4 regions of the Massilia sp. genome follow, and region 4 is predicted to be linked to each of the others. Evidence: predicted binding sites of a transcription regulator. Region 4 holds the regulator's gene; each other region holds the start of a gene.
What was found. Region 4 encodes sigma-54, which starts transcription at its own class of promoters, with help from an activator protein. Its sites were predicted from a motif close to TGGCANGNAANCTGCTTT; they were not measured.

Region 1: pepA (flocculation-associated PEP-CTERM protein PepA) is a predicted target of sigma-54. The motif match lies at 1,102-1,119, and genes of this name have one in related genera.
Region 2: ACK4S9_RS17705 (TorF family putative porin) is a predicted target of sigma-54. The motif match lies at 1,153-1,170, and genes of this name have one in related genera.
Region 3: glnA (type I glutamate--ammonia ligase) is a predicted target of sigma-54. The motif match lies at 3,110-3,127, and genes of this name have one in related genera.

The regions. Positions count from the first base shown of each region.
Region 1 covers NZ_JBKBOV010000007.1:48,423-52,894, reverse strand. Annotated here, with positions in the region: gene ACK4S9_RS05900 (ThiF family adenylyltransferase) at 1-84, shown strand, start outside; gene pepA (flocculation-associated PEP-CTERM protein PepA) at 188-1,039, opposite strand; gene ACK4S9_RS05890 (class I SAM-dependent methyltransferase) at 1,211-1,978, opposite strand; gene ACK4S9_RS05885 (N-acyl amino acid synthase FeeM domain-containing protein) at 2,000-2,734, opposite strand; gene ACK4S9_RS05880 (GAF domain-containing protein) at 2,948-3,679, opposite strand; gene ACK4S9_RS05875 (nucleotidyltransferase family protein) at 3,758-4,472, opposite strand, start outside.
Region 2 covers NZ_JBKBOV010000037.1:34,833-39,304, forward strand. Annotated here, with positions in the region: gene glnK (P-II family nitrogen regulator) at 1-289, opposite strand, end outside; gene ACK4S9_RS17705 (TorF family putative porin) at 321-1,055, opposite strand; partial or broken gene ACK4S9_RS17710 (accessory factor UbiK family protein) at 1,354-1,581, shown strand; gene ACK4S9_RS17715 (adenosylcobalamin-dependent ribonucleoside-diphosphate reductase) at 1,718-4,183, shown strand; gene ACK4S9_RS17720 (MFS transporter) at 4,343-4,472, shown strand, end outside.
Region 3 covers NZ_JBKBOV010000014.1:60,648-65,119, forward strand. Annotated here, with positions in the region: gene glnL (nitrogen regulation protein NR(II)) at 1-951, opposite strand, end outside; gene ACK4S9_RS10170 (DUF4124 domain-containing protein) at 948-1,466, opposite strand; gene glnA (type I glutamate--ammonia ligase) at 1,626-3,041, opposite strand; gene ACK4S9_RS10180 (rhodanese-like domain-containing protein) at 3,327-3,785, shown strand; gene ACK4S9_RS10185 (hypothetical protein) at 3,788-4,472, shown strand, end outside.
Region 4 covers NZ_JBKBOV010000021.1:54,297-58,768, forward strand. Annotated here, with positions in the region: gene lptC (LPS export ABC transporter periplasmic protein LptC) at 1-78, shown strand, start outside; gene lptA (lipopolysaccharide transport periplasmic protein LptA) at 116-673, shown strand; gene lptB (LPS export ABC transporter ATP-binding protein) at 682-1,467, shown strand; gene ACK4S9_RS12895 (RNA polymerase factor sigma-54) at 1,483-2,958, shown strand; gene hpf (ribosome hibernation-promoting factor, HPF/YfiA family) at 3,017-3,370, shown strand; gene ACK4S9_RS12905 (enoyl-CoA hydratase/isomerase family protein) at 3,523-4,472, shown strand, end outside.

The DNA.
Region 1 (4,472 bases), on a different contig from region 4:
GGCAATCGCCATCCGATTCAGAAACTGGCGATCGCGATCGGCAAGCGTCAGTTCGGGAAAATGAGGACAGCGTCAGCCGAGTAAGCAGGCTTCTCCGGAAGCCTAAAAAAATGCCGTTCAGTATGAACTGAACGGCATTTTTTTAGGCAATGTTTTTGAACCCGGCACGCCGGGTTCTTCACACGGATTATTTTGCTTTCTTGCGGCGGTTGGCGGCTGCGCCCAGACCCAGCAGACCCAGGCCCAGCAGGCCCAGCGAGGTCGGTTCCGGCACGCCGAAGACGACGTCCAGCGAACCGTTGATCAGCACGTCACCGACCGGTGCGAAATTGTTCAGCTGACCTGCCTGGAAGGACAGGTTGTAGAACGGACGCGGGTCGACGAAGAAACCCTTGCCAGCATCGGTCAGGGTGAAGCTGGTGGTCGAACCGAAGCTACCGCAGTTGATGGCGCCCGGGTTGCTGTTGCCGCAGGTGCTCAGGGCCGGGTTCAGGTTGCCTTCACCAGCCACGGCCACGCCGAATGCCAGTTCGATGTCGTCACCGGTATAGGCGGAATCGAAACCGAAGGACCCGGTGCCGGTGCCCGGCGTGGTGTAGCGCACGGCGGCGTCCGGATCGAGCGGATCGGCCAGCGTATCGTTGTTAGCGTCCAGGAACAGGTTGAAGCTGCCGGTGCCTGGAGTGAAGACGAAACGGGTCTGGCCGTTGCCGGTCGGCATGAAAGTGCCGGACGCGCGGTAGGTTGCGTACAGGCCGTAGGCGTTGGTCAGGCCGGTAGCGCTGTTCGCCACAGGGTCATTACCATCATTGCGAACGAACTGGCTGGCAGTCCACAGCAGCGTGACGTCGAAGGTGCCGTCCGCATTGAAAGTTGCACGCTCGGTGTACTGGCCGAGGATCTTGTCGGCGGTAAAAGTCAGGTTAGTACCCGGACGGGTGACCTTGAAATCCGGGAAAGGCTGATCGACTGGGGCTGGAGTGGATTGGGCCGCAGCAGTTGCGGACAGGGACATTGCTGCAATCGCAACTGCAATCATCTTTTTCGACAACATTGCCTTCATTTTGATCTCCTAAGTGGGTCTGAACTTACACCAGGTATTTAGCAAAGACCGTGCCAGAATTAATTTTTCTTTGTTTTCAATGACTTACAAAGAACATTAACTTCTGCTGCAGAGATCTGTAAAAAAAACCGACAGTTTTTGAGCACTTCAGGCCGGCTTGCGTGCCACCACATTCCAGGTGTTCCCGGATTTGAATTCCGATGCGATCTCGTAACCGGCATCCAGGATCTTCTGGCGAATGTCCTCTTCGCGGAACGGACTGTAGAGGATGCCCTTCTTGATGCCCCAGTCATTGATCTTCTGGGCGGCCCAGCGCAGAGGTGCAAAGCCGCTCGGATACAGCAGCACATTGGCCGCCAGGGTCCCGCCCGGCTTCAGCACGCGCAGGATGTCGCGCAAGGCCCCATCGACGGTCGGGAAGCAATGGATCGAATTGGCGATGTTGGCCGTATCAAAATGGTCGCTCGGGAAAGGCAGGTCGGCCGCGTCGGCATGCTGGACCTTCACCTGGGAATCCTTGGCGAAACGCTTCTTGGCGCCAGCCAGCATCGAAGGCGCATAGTCGATGCCGACCACGTTTACCTTTGGCAGCTTGCGGCGGCGGCGCCAGTTGAGAATCATTTCCAGCAGCGTGCCCGTGCCGCAGGCGACTTCCAGGTGATCGGGTCCGAAATTCGGGCCGAAGAAGCGCATCTGGGTGCCGATCGTGCTGTTGTAAGCAAACGTGAGGATGAAGAATCCGCGGATGTCGTACCACCAGGGCTCGGATGAATAGGCTTCGGCGATTTCATCCCGGGTTTTACCGATCGTCATGGGCGTTCCTTGCTGTGAGATGGTGAAGAGAAGAAAGTGAATATAGGGACTTCTGCAGCTGGGAGCAAGCTGCAGATGTCTGGCACGCAGGATTTTGTTCAACTACCCCGGGCAGAAGAGGTATCAGCCAATGCGTTTCAAGCGCGCAATAATGCCGGCCTCTTCGCGCAAGGAAAAGAAATAGGGAAACAGGGAACGATCGCCGACCGCGTGGTCTCCCTTTCCCGCCACCTCGGCAATGCGCTGGGTACCGCGGGCGATATGCCCCCGCAACAAGACGGCCGGCGCGTCGACGCGTGGATTCGGCCGCGATGCGCACTCTACCTGGAAGTCGAGCATCACTTCATAGAAGCGACGATGGCGCGGATTGACTTCAATAAAAATATCGCTGCACTTGTGCAAGTCCCTGGCATAGATAAAGGCCACATGAAACAGCGAGGCCAGCACGGCCTTGGACTTGACCGACGGGTCGAAGGCCAGCTTGATGAGCTCGCACACCTTGCCTTGGGCACGGTAGGGATCGATATGGTCCCGGAACACCTGGTCGGCTAGCAGACCTACCTCGGAATCGAGGTTGAGGCTGAGTGTGCCGATGACGCCGCCATCCTTGTTCGATGCGGTCAGGGTGATCCGGTTCGGGTCATTGCCGATCTGGTGGTTGCCGCCGTAGCCGCGCCATGCGTACATCTTGCTGATGAGCATACTGGCGGAACTGCGCTGTTCGTCGACGTCGGCGGCGCGGATGCCGAATACGCTTTCGTTGATGGTGACATCGACGATGCTTGATGAGTATGCATCTTCCCCGTTGTCAGCAATGCTGCCAAGGCTGACCGATTCTGTCGTGACGGTGTCGAACATGTGTACTCTCCTGGCGGAATTGACGCGTGCCGCAGCCGGGACTGCCTCATATCATAGCACCCGAAATTCTAAATTAGCAACAAATTGTTCTACAGAATTTTATCTTCATCATATCGAACAGCATGCCCCTGCTCCACCCCTTTGCATGGTGGAGATGTGCACCTGGATCGATATTGTTGGAGATCACCGACACGCAGACAGGTTTTGCGTAGCTCAATGGTCCCGTTGAATGTCGCGATGGAGCTGGCCGATGAGTTCGGAAGCCGCCGCCAGGATCTGGGGCGAACCGAAGCCGGCACGATGCATTTCACGGAAAAACGAACGTGCCAGGATCTTGGCGACCTGTTCAGGGTGATGGTAAGCCAGCCTGTCCATACCGGGCTGCTCCTCGGCGCTTTCCTGCAGCAGCGCCAACTGGGCGAAGCGTGAACCGAGCAGGCGGCGCAAGTGATGTATTTCCAGATACCTGCCCAGGAACGAGGCAATCAACTGGAGCAGGCACAATGCCGCTTCGTCGAAGGGAGGACTGTCCTTGCCGTTGGCGGCATTGATGACCCCGACGATGCGTCCCTCCACATGGACCGGCGCGCAGACGAAGCTGCATCCCAGTGCCGTCCCGCGCCATGCAAACGAGGCGAATTCCGACGCCCGGATGTCCGCGACCAGCAGTGCGCTCCCGCTTTCCAATACCCGGCCAGAAATGCCTTCGCCACGCCGGATGGCGGCCTGCAGTGCGGCATTGGGCAAGGGGCCATGGTGGGCATGGATGCTCATGCGCGACTCGCCTTCCCCCTTGCTCCCCAGCAGCATGAGCGAACAGCTTGCCGCGCCGATCTGGCCGGCCGCGAGCGCGACCTGGTCCTGGAGGCTGTCCTGCTCCGGGCTGCATGCCAATGCTTGCTGCAAGGCTTGCAAACGGATCAGGGGAATGGACGCTGCCTGCATGCTTTCCTCGAGCAAGGATGAGTTAGACCGATTTCAACACATTTCATTAATTTCATGCAATTGAAACCACACTTGTTGTCAAACTTGCTCGCCAGTGGAAGTCCGGGGTGAGATGAATGCCTTGTGAAACAAGTGACGTGCCAGCATCAGCGGCGGCATGCGCAGCCAATTGCCGCGCAGGTAGAGTGCACCCCGTGCCAGCGGGCTCAAGCCGTCGGCACAGCTTGGATGCTGTGGCACCAGCATGCGCAGGAAGATACTGTCCATCAGGGCCAGCAGGAGTGTGGAAGGCCGGCCGGCAGCCTCGGCCGCGGCCAGGGTCGCCGCCGGCACCGGGGTCGCCAGCAGCCGGCTGCAATAGCGCAGCGCATAGAACAGCGGCCGCGCCAGTTGCAGCTGGACGGCACGCGCCGCCAATCCCTCCCAGAAGCAGGGCGCCGTGCCAAAGTGCAGCAGCAGCCGGTGCAGGTCGAGCAGGTCGCGCAGGCCGTGTTCCGTTTCGCTCTCGGAAAACAGGTGCACCGCACTGTGCAGCACCAGGTCGTGCGGCCCCAGTATCCACAGTTCGTCGCTGCCGGGAACCGGTTGCGCCGCCGCGCGCAGCAGGGCCGGATCCGGGCGCGCACGGGCGGTTTCGGGCAGGATGGCGTGGTGCACGTCGAGGGCGCTGCCGCGCTGGACGTGCTCCATCGGCGGCAGTTCGTGCATCCATTCGCGGTAGTAGCGCTGGTCGTAAGGGTCTTGCTTGACGGTGGCCCAGCCGTGCAGCATCAGCGCCGCCTCGACTTCGCCG
Region 2 (4,472 bases), on a different contig from region 4:
CCAACTCGGCCACGAAGATCTTGCCGTCACCGATCTTGCCGGTGCGGGCGGCGCCCGAGATGGCGTCGATCACCTGCTCGAGCACGGCGTCGTCCACCGCCGCCTCGATCTTGATCTTCGGGAGGAAGTCGACCACGTACTCGGCGCCGCGATACAGCTCGGTATGGCCTTTCTGGCGGCCGAAGCCCTTCACTTCGGTTACGGTCATGCCCTGTACGTTGATCTCCGACAGCGCTTCGCGGACTTCGTCCAGCTTGAAGGGCTTGATAATGGCGGTAATCATTTTCATGGTGATACCTCAGTCTCGTTCAAAATGTGTTTCAGAAAGTCTTGGACACGGTCAGCACGGCCGAGGACTTGCCCAGGTTCTCGCCTTGCGGGCTGCGGTAGGCCTTGGTATTGCCCTTGACCCAGGCCAGCGACACGGTGGCCAGGCCGAAGTCCTTGCTCAAGCCCACCTTGTAGTCGGTGTACGAATAGATGCTGTTGTTGTTCACTTCCTGGCGCCCGGCATGCAGGTTGAGGATGACGCCGTCGTGGACGTCGATGTCGGCGCCCAGGTCCAGGTAGCCGCTGTGCTTGCTGTTGGCGGTGCCGAACAGGTTGGTGGTCGAGTGCGAATACTTGACGTAGGCCGGACCGAATCCCAGGCGCGCATACAGTTCGAAGGTGTTGGCGCGCGGTTGCAAATCGTTCGACGGATACCAGTAGTACAGGCCGCCGACGTCGTAGCTCACGTTCTCGCTGAGCTGGCCGCGCTTGCCGCCGTAGACGTCCCATTCGATGTCGCCGTCGCCGCCGAGGTCCTTGGTCCATTTGATGGTGGACAGCCAGGTGCCCACGTACAGGCCGGTCGGGCCGTGCACGTAGTCGACGCCGCCCTGCAGCGCCGGATCCAACCGGGTTTGCGACAGGCCGCGGTAACGGTAGTCGCTGGTGATGGCGGCGTTGTAGCTGATCTGATGTTCAGGTGCAGCTTCTTGCGCAAACGCAGGAACACTCGACAAGGCCAGCACGGCCCAGGTGGCGGTTGCTGCGATAGTGTTGCACTTCATGACATTCCCCTTATTTTCAACGGCTGCGTTCGACGGCTGAACCGTGACGCGGGCCGTTGCGGTTTACAATCTGGATTGCACCACGCCTGACAACTCTTTAGCAGGATGCGTGCCAGCTCAAAAAACCCATCGAAACGGCGCCGGAATGCTGCTGGAGTGCTTGTTTTCTCAGCCATCCGCCCCATTTGCGATTCGAATAACCGGGGAAACCCCAGCGCCAGGCATGTGCCGTGGCGCGGCGCACCAAAAGCGGAGTGCAGCGCACTGTCGTGGTGCAGTGCGATCCGACTGAAAGGAAATGGACATGAACAGCTTCTTCAATGACATCCAGGGCAAGATCAACCAGGCGCTGGAGAGCACGCCGGCCAAGGACATCGAGAAAAACGTCAAGGCAATGATGACCCAGGGCTTCTCGAAGCTCGACCTCGTCACCCGCGAAGAGTTCGACATCCAGGCCCAGGTGCTGGCCAAGACCCGCGCCAAGCTCGAAGCGCTCGAGCTGCGCGTGGTGGAACTGGAAGCGCGCCTGGCCGCCCAGGGCGGCGCCGTCGGCACGGCGGCTTCCTCCACGCCGGCCGCGCCGGCTGCCGGCGACGCCCTCCCCGGCGCCACCGATCCGTCCGCGCCGCACGTCATCCTCGACAAGCCTTGATTCCCGCGCCATGAATGCGGTCGACCGGCCGGCAGGCGCTGCGATGGCGCCGCAGGAGGTCTCGCTGGACGTCCTGCGCGAAAAATACGCCAAGGGCGAAGAGACCAGCATCCTGGACGTGCGCCGGCGCGTGGCGCGCGCGCTGGCGGCGCTCGAGCCGGAGGAATGGCGCGCCGATTTCGAGGCGCGCTTCCTGTGGGCCCAGGAACAGGGCTTCGTTCCGGCCGGCCGCATCAACTCGGCCGCCGGCCTGGGACTGCAGGCCACCCTCATCAACTGCTTCGTCCAGCCGGTGGGCGACTCCATCTCCGGCAGCGAGGACGGCCTGCCCGGCATCTACACCGCCCTGTCCGAAGCGGCGGAAACCATGCGCCGCGGCGGCGGTGTCGGCTACGACTTCAGCGCGATCCGCCCGCTGGGCAGCAAGGTGCGCGGCACCCGCTCGCGCGCCTCGGGCCCGGTCTCGTACATGGAAGTGTTCGACGCATCCTGCCGCACGGTGGAGTCGGCCGGCGCCCGGCGCGGCGCCCAGATGGGCGTGCTGCGCATCGACCATCCCGACATCGAACGCTTCATCGCCGCCAAGGACGAAGGTGGGCTCACCAACTTCAACATTTCGGTCGGCGTGACCGACGAATTCATGCGCGCGCTGGAAGGCGACGAGCTGTTCGAGCTGGTGCACCGCGCCGAGCCGGGCGATGAAGATGCGGCCCAGGCCTACCGCCGCGAGGATGGCCTCTGGGTCTATCGCCAGGTCCGCGCCCGTGCGCTATGGGACAAGATCGTCGCCTCGACCTACGACCACGCCGAGCCGGGCGTGCTGTTCGTCGACCGCATGAATGACGAGAACAATCTCTGGTACGCGGAAGAGCTGCGCGCCACCAATCCCTGCGGCGAGCAGCCCCTGCCCGCCTACGGCTGCTGCGACCTCGGTTCGGTCAACCTCACGGTCTTCGTGGACGATCCCTTCGGCGCCAATCCGTCCTTCGATTTCGAGCGCATGTGCGAAGTGGCCTCGGTGGGCGTGCGCATGCTCGACCTGGTGCTGGACGCGACCGAGTGGCCGCTGCCGCAGCAGGCCGCCGAATCACAAGCCAAGCGCCGCATCGGCCTCGGTTTCCTGGGATTGGGCAGCGCCCTGGTCATGCTGGGCCTGCGCTACGATTCCGACGAAGGCCGCGCCATGGCGGCGCGCATCGCCGAGACGCTGCGCGACGCGGCGTACGCGACCTCGGTCGCGCTGGCGCGCGAAAAAGGGCCCTTCCCGCTGTTCGACGCGGAGCAGTACCTGGACGGCCAGTTCGTGGAACGCCTGCCCGACTGGCTGCGCGACGCGATCCGCAACTACGGAATCCGCAATTCGCACCTGCTGTCGATCGCGCCGACCGGCACCATCTCGCTGGCCTTCGCCGACAACGCCTCGAACGGCATCGAGCCGCCCTACTCCTGGACCTACCAGCGCAAGAAACGCATGCCGGACGGCTCGATGCGCAGCTACGAGGTGGAAGACCATGCCTGGCGCCTGTACCGCCAGATGGGGCACGACATGTCGTCGCTGCCGCCGCAATTCGTGACGGCGCTCGAGATGCGCGCGCTCGACCACCTGCGCATGGTGCAGGCGGTCCAGCCTTTCGTCGACACCGCGATCTCGAAGACCGTCAACGTGCCCGAAGACTATCCCTTCGAGGACTTCCGCGACCTGTACAGCCAGGCCTGGCATGCGGGCCTGAAGGGGCTGGCGACCTACCGGCCGAACACGGTGCTGGGCAGCGTGCTGTCGGCGGCGCCGCAAGCGCCGCAGGCCGCCCCGCCCGACGACGACCCGCTGCAGAAGCGCTTCGAGCGGCGCCCGCTGGGCGAGCTGGAATCGGTGACCTCGAAGATCGAATACGCGACCCAGGAAGGCCGCAAGACCGCCTACCTCACCGTCAGCTTCATCCGCGCCGACGGCGTGCACGAAGGCCGCAAGGTGACGGTCGAGCGCCCCTTCGAATTCTTCATGCCCTCGAACCAGCGTACCGGCGGCCAGCAATGGATCACGGCCTCGATGCGCCTGCTGTCGATGGTGGCGCGCGCCGGCGGGCCGATCGCGCGGGCGCTGGCCGACATGCGCGACGTGGTCTGGGAGAAGGGCCCGGTGCGCTGCGGCCACTTGACCCGCGAGGACGGCACCCAGGTGCCGGTTTACCACGACTCGGAAGTGGCTGCGATCGCCTTCATGCTGCAGCGCGTGCTGATCCGGCGCGGCTTCCTGGATGCCTGGGGCAACCAGGTGCCGGTGCCGGAGCTGGCGCGCCGCTTCGCCGAACGCGGCGAGGGCGCGGCGCGCGATGCCGAACCGCAGCCGCCGACCAGCTCGGGCGCCCTGCCCACGTTCAGCGGCGCCAGGTGCCCGGAATGCGGCGCGCGGGCGCTGCGCAAGGTCGATGGTTGCACCCGCTGCGACGAGTGCCACTACGTGGGGGAATGCGGCTGAGGGCCTTGCGACCTCGCTCCTGTCCAGCAGGAGATCGCCACCTTGCCATGCGAAGCACATGGGATCCATTCCGAGCGACGGCTGGCCAGAAAGATTGCGCTAACATTTCTCTAGAATAGTGTGATATGGTTGGCAACCCAATAAAATGGTTGCGCAAACATGTTCACTCGGAAGATCAAGGGGCTGCGCTGGTGGATGATCGGCCTGGTCATGCTGGGGGCGGTCATCAACTACCTCACCCGCAGTTCGCTGGCCGTGGCCGCGCCCACGGTGCTGAAGGAACTGGACA
Region 3 (4,472 bases), on a different contig from region 4:
TTCGCGCCCCGAGACGAGCGGATAGAAGATGCGGTCGCGGATCTCGGCTGCGATGCCCGGTCCATTGTCGATGATATGCAAATCTAATGCCAGCCCATAACGGACCTTGGCCAGGGTGACCTGGCGCGCCACGCGGGTGCGCAGCACGATCTCGGCGTCGCCGGCCGCGATGCGCCCCCTCAATGCCTGGGCGGCGTTGTGGGCGATGTTCAGCACCACCTGGATCAGCTGCTCCATGTCGCCCCTGAACTCGGGAATCGAGGCGTCGTAGTCGCGCCGGATGGACAGGCCGGTCGGGAACTCGGCCAGGATCAGGCTGCGCACGCGCTCGCACACTTCGTGGATGTTGACGTCGCCGACGATGTGGGGCTTGCGGTGCGGCGCCAGCAGGCGGTCGACCAGGGTCTGGAGGCGGTCGGCCTCCTTGATGATCACCTGGGTATATTCCGACAGGTCGGCCGGATGCTGCGGCGGCAGCTCGAGCTCGAGCAGCTGGGCCGCGCCGCGGATGCCGCCCAGCGGGTTCTTGATCTCGTGGGCCAGGTTGCGGATCAGTTCCTTGTTGGCCTGGCTCTGGTCGAGGATGCGCTCCTCGCGGTCGAGCTTGAGCTGCTGGACGTTCTCGCGCAGTTCGATCAGAAGTTCGTCCTCGCCCAGTGCGCTGACGATGCTGTTGACGTGCAGGGGCTCGCGCCCGCCGCGCTGCAAGACCAAGTCCTGGCGCAGGTCGGCGTACTGGTGGGCCAGCGCCTGCGCGCACAGCGCGGCCAGCTCCTGGCCGTTGGTGAACAGTTCGGGCAGCGGCGCGCGCTGCAGGGATTTCAGCGACAGTTCGAGCAGGTTCTCGGCGGCCGGGTTCGCGTAACGCACCTCGCCCACGGGGCCGAGCAGCAGGACGCTCGATGCCAGCAGGTCGAGGCCGGCGAAACGCGCGGATGCCGATGTGTTCATCGAATCTTGCTGATCTCGCGTTGCAGCGCTTCGATGTTGCGTTCGGTGCGGCCGATCTCGTCGCGCATCGACGCCACCCGCTCCAGGTACTTGGCGTAGTTGCGCTCGTTGCCCTGGCGTTCCGGCTCGCCGTTGTTGAAGTCGCGGCGCAGGTCCGCCAGCTTCCTCTGCTCGATGCGCAGTTCGTCGTTGAGGATCTCGCGGCGGTCGTCGTCGCGCGCGCGCTGCTGGGCGCTGTCGACGCGCGGGAAGCTGGCCGGGCTGACGGCGGGGGCCGGCCCCGGGTTCGGCGGGCGCACGGCCGGAATCGGCGCCGAAGCGCGCGGCGCCGGCGCCGGCGCGTAGCCCGGCAGGTCGAGGGCCTTGCAGCCGCGGCGGGCGGTGTCGGTGAATTCGACGCGTCCCTGTTCGTCCACGCACTTGTAGACGGCGCCCTGGGCGTGGGCTCCGTTGTGGAGCGCGAGACCGGCCAGCGCCAGCGCCATCATTCGGAAGAGGCTAATTGTCTTTCCCATCAGAAATCAGTCTGCACAATAAACGTGCACGCATTGTAGTCCGGCCCGAGTGTACAGCAAGGATGAAAAAAGGCGGGGAAAGCCCTCGCTTTCCCCGCCTTTGTTACAGACCCTGACGCCCGGTGATGCATGAGCGCAACGGTTCTGTTGACCTCTTGATTACGACGAGTAGTACATGTCGAATTCGGCCGGGTGCGGGGTCATGCGCAGGCGCTGCACTTCCTGCATCTTCAGGTCGATGTAGGCGTCGATCATGGCGTCGCTGAACACGCCGCCGCGGGTCAGGAACTCGCGGTCCTTGTCCAGGGCTTCCAGCGCTTCCTCCAGCGAGGCGCACACGGTCGGGATCAGCTTGTCTTCTTCCGGCGGCAGGTGGTACAGGTCCTTGGTCGCGGCTTCGCCCGGATGGATCTTGTTCTGGATGCCGTCCAGGCCGGCCATCAGGAGGGCGGCGAAGCACAGGTAGACGTTGGCCAGCGGGTCCGGGAAGCGCACTTCGACGCGGCGGCCTTTCGGGTTGGCCACGTGCGGGATACGGATCGAGGCCGAGCGGTTCTTGGCCGAGTAGGCCAGCTTGACCGGGGCTTCGTAGCCTGGCACCAGGCGCTTGTACGAGTTGGTGCCCGGATTGGTGATCGCGTTCAGGGCGCGCGCGTGCTTGATGATGCCGCCGATGTAGAACAGCGCGGTGTCCGACAGGCCGGCATAGCCGTCGCCGGCGAACAGGTTCTTGCCGTCCTTCCAGATCGACTGGTGCACATGCATGCCCGAGCCGTTGTCGCCGTTCATCGGCTTGGGCATGAAGGTCGCGGTCTTGCCGTAGCTGTGGGCCACGTTCCAGATTACGTACTTCATGTTCTGGGTCCAGTCGGCGCGCTCGACCAGGGTCGAGAAGCGGGTGCCGATTTCGTTCTGGCCGGCGCCGGCCACTTCATGGTGGTGCACTTCGACCGGAATGCCCATCGATTCGAGGATCAGGCACATTTCCGAGCGCATGTCCTGGAAGCTGTCGACCGGCGGGACCGGGAAGTAGCCGCCCTTGACGGTCGGACGGTGGCCGCTGTTGCCGCCTTCGATTTCCCGGTCGGTCGACCAGGACGCTTCGTCCGAATCGATCTTCACGAAGCAGCCCGACATGTCGATCTTCCAGCGGATCGAATCGAAGATGAAGAATTCCGGTTCGGGGCCGAAGAAGGCGGTGTCGCCCACGCCCGAGGACTTCAGGTAGGCTTCGGCGCGCTTGGCGATCGAGCGCGGGTCACGGTCGTAGCCCTTGCCGTCCGACGGTTCGATCACGTCGCACTGCATGAACAGGGTGGTCTCTTCCATGAACGGATCGATGTTGGCGGTGCTCGGGTCCGGCAGCAGCAGCATGTCCGACGCTTCGATGCCCTTCCAGCCGGCGATCGACGAACCGTCGAAGGCGTGGCCCGACTCGAACTTGTCTTCGTCGAAGTGCGACACGGGGACGGTCACGTGCTGCTCCTTGCCGCGGGTATCCGCAAAGCGCAGGTCAACGAATTTCACTTCGTTGTCTTTGATGAGTTGAATTACGTCTGCAGCCGTCTTTGCCATTCGTATCTCCTGAGTGAAAAGGGGGTGCCGCGCTGGAAAGCCTCGCAGCGGGCAACTTGCCGTACATCAAAGCATGAACCGTGCCAAGCTGCCGTTATGAACAAATGCACAATGCTTCGTTGGAAATCGCTGAACTGCGGCCTACAATCCTCGAAACACTGCATGATCGAGCGGCGCGCCGGCGCACCATCTTGGTGCGCTTGTGGCGCCGGTGCACCATCGCAGCGCAGGATACACCGAACCAAGTTGGTGCATCGACTTTTCTTGTTCAAAACGGATCACATCATGACGACTACCGAGACCATCCTTGCCCAAGCCCGCCAGCGCGCCGGCGGCCAGCCCTATGCCGGCGCGGTCACGCCCGAGGAAGCCTTCGCGCTTCTGCGCAGCGACCCGCGCGTGAAACTGGTCGACGTGCGCACCAATGCCGAACGCGACTGGGTCGGGCGGGTGGCGATTCCCGACGCCCAGCACGTCGCGGTGCAATGGGCCACCTATCCGGGCGGCGCCCCGAATCCCGCATTCGGTGCGCAGCTCGAGCAGGTGGCGCGCAAGGACGAGGTGCTGCTGTTCCTGTGCCGCTCGGGGGTGCGCTCGCGCCACAGCGCGCGCGTCGCCACCGAGCATGGCTTTGCCGAGTCCTACGACATCCTGGAAGGTTTCGAGGGCGACCGCGATGCCGAGGGGCACCGCAAGACGGTCGGCGGCTGGTGCAAGGCCGGACTGCCCTGGATCGGGGCTTGAGGATGGACGTGCAAGCGCGCTTCGGCGCCGCCTACGACCTGGCGCGCCTCGGCCGGCACGAGGAGGCACTGCGCGAATTCGAATGGTTGCACGACCACGCGCTGCAAGAATGCCGCTCCTGGGCCGGCGTGCGCCTGTCGTACTCACTCCACGCCTGGGCCAGGCTGGGCGCCGTCTATCCGCCAGCGCGCGCCGCGCTCGAGGCGGTATGCGCGCGCGACACGGCGCTGCTCCTGGCGGGCCGCGGCAACCGCCATCTGTTCATCGACGTCAATGCGATCCACCGGGTGCTGGATCGACAAGAGCGGACCCATGCCCTGTTCGTCGAACTCGAACGGGTTGATCCGGCGCTGGCGCAAGCCTGTGCCGGCGTGGCGCTGACCGCCATCATCACCGCCAAGGATTACGCGCTGGCCGAACGCCTGTTGCCCGACCCCGAGCGCGACGTGCGCCGCCGCGCCGCCTTCCTGAACGCGGACTTCGCCGGCCGGCGCGGCAGGCGCTTCACCCGCGCGCCCATCATTGCCAGCGACATCAGGCTGTACGTGGACCCCGTGCGCGAAGTGCTGACCGTGCTCGAGGGCCGCGGACGCGGCCAGGAAGCGGCACACCTGCGCAAGCTGGCCGCCGACCTGATTCCCGCGACGACGATCCGGCGCGCCGTGCGCGCCGCCCTCCTCCCCGGCG
Region 4 (4,472 bases):
GCGACCCAGAAGCTGCACCTGGCCAGCCGCGGCCAGATCGTGTATCCGCCACGCGCGCAGCGGCCGCAGGTTCAATGAGCAGCCGCAGCGCGTCAACCCAGGACAAAGCAAGAACATGAAAAAACTCATCGCTGCCGTATTCCTCAGCCTGGCCGCCTTCGGCGCCTCGGCGGAGCGCGCCGATTCGCTCAAGCAGGCCGTGATCAACTTCGATTCGCTCGACGTGGACGAAGTCACGCAGACCCGCATCCTCACCGGCAACGTCGTGCTCACGCGCGGCACCCTGGTGCTGAAATCCGACCGCGCCCTGGTCAAGGAAACGCCGGAAGGCTACATGAGCGTGACCCTCACCGCCAACAACGGCAAGCTGGCGACCTTCCGCCAGAAGCGCGACGGCGGTCCCGACCTGTGGGTCGAGGGCCAGGCCCAGCGCATCGAATACGACGAGCGCGCCGAACTGGTCAGGCTGTTCAGCAACGCCGAAGTGCGCGAACTGGAGAACGGCCGCATGACCAACGAGATCAAGGGTCCCTTCATCTCCTACGACAACCGCCGCGAAGTGGCCCAGGTGCGCAACGATCCGACCGGCACGAGCAAGGTCGGCGGCGGCCGCGGCACCCTGATCATCGCGCCGCGCCGTACCACGGCGCCCGCCGAAGGTAGCAAGCAATGACGGCAGCCATGAGCGCAGGCACGAACGCGGAAGCGGCGACCGCGGTCGAAGGCTGCAGCACCCTGATCGTCAAGGGCCTGCAGAAAAGCTACGGCAAGCGCCTGGTGGTGCGCGACGTGTCGCTGCAGGTGGAATGCGGCGAAGTGGTGGGCCTGCTCGGCCCCAACGGCGCCGGCAAGACCACCTCCTTCTACATGATCGTCGGCCTGGTGCCCTCGGATGCCGGCACCATCGACATCAACGGCACCGACATCTCGAGCCTGCCGATCCACCGGCGCGCGGTGCTGGGCCTGTCCTACCTGCCGCAGGAAGCCTCGGTGTTCCGCAAGCTGACGGTGGAGGAGAACATCCGCGCCGTGCTCGAACTGCAGCGCAACGAGGACGGCAAGGCGCTGGGCAAGGACCAGATCAACGAGCGCCTCGACACCCTGCTGGCCGAACTGCAGATCGAGAAGCTGCGCGAGAACCCGGCGCTGTCGCTGTCGGGCGGCGAGCGGCGCCGCGTCGAGATCGCGCGCGCGCTCGCGACCAATCCGCGTTTCGTGCTGCTCGACGAACCCTTCGCCGGCGTCGATCCGATCGCGGTGATCGAGATCCAGCGCATCGTGCGCTTCCTGAAGGAGCGCAACATCGGCGTCCTGATCACCGACCACAACGTGCGCGAGACGCTCGGCATCTGCGACCGCGCCTACATCATCAACCAGGGCGCCGTGCTGGCCTCGGGCCGCCCTGACGACATCATCGCCAACGAGTCGGTGCGGCGCGTGTATCTCGGCGAGCATTTCAGGATGTAATCAAGAGCACCAGGCATGAAACAGTCCCTGCAGTTACGCACCTCGCAGCACCTGGCGCTCACGCCACAGCTGCAGCAGTCGATCCGCCTGTTGCAGCTGTCCACGCTCGAACTGCACCAGGAGATCGAGCAGATCCTGCACGACAACCCGCTGCTCGAACGGCTCGACGATCCGCTCGACCGTTCGGTGCGGCTGCTGGCCGACGGCGCGATCAATACCGCGCCGGCCAATGGCGACGCGCCGGCCGCGCAGCCGGGTGCGGAGGGACAGGACGGCGCCAAGGGCGAGCACGAAGGCGCGGACGGCGAGGACCACGGCGAGCGGGGCGATGCCGACATGGACTGGGGCGGTGAAGGCGGCGGCGCGCGTAGCGGCGACGACGAGGATGGCCGCCCGCAGCTGGAAGCCGACGGCGTCACGCTGCGCGAACACCTGGCCGAACAGATCCGGCTCACCGGCTGCAGCCTGCGCGACCGCGCGCTGGCCGAGCTGGTGATCGATGCGCTCGACGACAACGGCTACCTGGAAGAGCCGCTCGACGAGATCCATGCGCGCCTGCCGGAAGAACTCGAGATCGAGATGGACGAGCTGCGCTGCGCGCTGGCGCTGGTGCAGAGCCTGGACCCGGTGGGCGTGGGCGCGCGCAGCGCGGCCGAATGCCTGGCCCTGCAGATCCGCGGCATGCCGGGCGTGCCCCTGGTGACGCGGCGCCTCGCCTTGACGATCGTCGAAGGGTACCTGACCTGGTTCGCCCAGCGCGAATACACCAAGCTGAAAAAGGCGCTCGGCTGCGACGACGAAGACCTGCGCGAGGTGCAGGCCGTGGTGCGCCGATGCAATCCGCATCCGGGCGCGGCCTTCGGCTCGGGGGTCTCGGACTACGTGGTGCCGGACGTGATCGTGCGCCGCGCCAAGAACGGCTGGCAGGTAGCGCTGAACCCGGACGTCATGCCCAAGCTGCGCGTCAACTCGCTGTACGCGAACCTGCTCAAGCAGGGCAGGAGCGAGAGCCAGATGGGCGCGCAGCTGCAGGAAGCCAAGTGGCTGATCAAGAACATGCGCCAGCGCTTCGACACGATCCTGCGTGTTGCCGAGGCAATCGTCGAGCGCCAGCGCAACTTTTTCAGCCACGGCGCGGTTGCCATGCGCCCTCTTGTTTTGCGTGAGATAGCTGATACACTAGGCCTACACGAGAGCACGATCTCGCGTGTAACCACTCAGAAATACATGCTGACCCCGCACGGCATGTTCGAGCTGAAGTACTTCTTCGGAAGCCACGTCGCCACCGAAGCGGGGGGAGAAGCCTCCTCGACGGCGATCCGCGCGCTTATTGCGCAATTGACAGGAGCAGAAGACCCTAGGAATCCTCTATCCGACAGCAAGATCGCGGAGATGCTCGGGGAACAAGGTATGGTCATTGCGCGCCGGACGGTTGCCAAATACCGCGAAGCGCTCAAGATTCCGCCCGTCAGCCTCCGCAAATCCCTGTAAAGCACCTGCCCACTCTCACCTTGTGGCGCGGGCAGGGCACCTTCCCAAAGGAGTGTGTATGAACCTCACAATCAGCGGCCACCATCTCGAAGTCACCCCCGCCATCCGTGAATACGTTCAGAATAAGCTCGAGCGCATCACCCGCCATTTCGACCACGTGATCGACACCCACGTGTTCCTCGCCATTGATAACCTCACTGAAAAAGAAAAGCGGCAAAAGGCCGAGATCAACCTCCAGGTATCGGGCAAGATCCTGCACGTCGCAAGCGCGGCCCAGGACATGTACGCGGCCATCGACACGCTGATGGACAGGCTGGACAGGCAGGTTCTGAAACACAAATCCATGCTGCAAAATCATAACCACGTGGCGCACAAGCGCCTTCCGGACAACGGAGAAGCCGCCGCTGCGTAACGCACCGTTTGCGAACCAGCTGTAGCACAACAGCAAGGGCGTCTGAGGGGACGCCCTTTTTGCTTTTGTACAATACCTGTTACTTTTTCCTGCTTCCGTATTTGTACAAATGTTCTGTAGAATGCATGTCTTTTCGACCACAGAACACCATCATGACCGATACCGTCCTGACCCGCGTTGCCAACCGCACCGGCGTCATCACGCTCGACCGGCCGAAAGCCCTGAATTCCCTCTCGCTCGACATGGTGCGCGCCCTGAGCGCCACCCTGCTGCAATGGAAGGACGATGCGGGAATCGACGCGGTGGTCATCACCAGCAGCAGCGAGAAGGCCTTGTGCGCGGGCGGCGACATCCGTTTCTTCCACGAGATGGGGCAGGTCGGCCCGACCGGCGGCAGCGCGCTGCTGGAAGACTTCTTCACCGAAGAGTATGCGCTGAACCACCTCATTCATTTCTACCCGAAGCCGTACATCGCGGTGATGGATGGCGTGGTGATGGGCGGCGGCATGGGCATCGCCCAGGGCGGCCCGGACTGCGGCCTGCGCATCGTGACCGACCGCACCAGGATGGCGATGCCCGAGGTGAACATCGGCCTGTTCCCGGACGTGGGCGGCAGCCACTTCCTGTCGCATGCGCCGGGCCAGCTGGGCCAGTACCTGGGCCTGACCGGCCTGACCATCGGCGCCGCCGATGCGCTCTACGTGGGACTGGCGGACGTGTTCGTGCCGGGCGCGGAGCTGGCTGGATTGCATGCGCTGATCGACACGACCCCGGGCGCCGGCCTGCCGGCGGCGATCCGCGCCTATGCCGCGCAATTCGCGGGCCAGCTGGGCCCCAGCGAATTGCAGCAGCAGCGCGGCGTGGTCGACGCGCACTTCGGCGCGGCCGGCGTGGCATCGATCATGGCTTCGCTGGGACGCGACGAGAACCCGTTCGCGCAGAAGGCCCTGAAGGCGATGCGCCAGCGCTCGCCCTTGATGATGTGCGTGACGCACCAACTGCTGCTGCGCGGGGCTTCGCTGGGCGTGGCGGACTGCCTGCGCATGGAGCGCAACCTGGTGCGCCGCAATTTCGAGCACGGCGAAGTGCTGGAAGGCGTGCG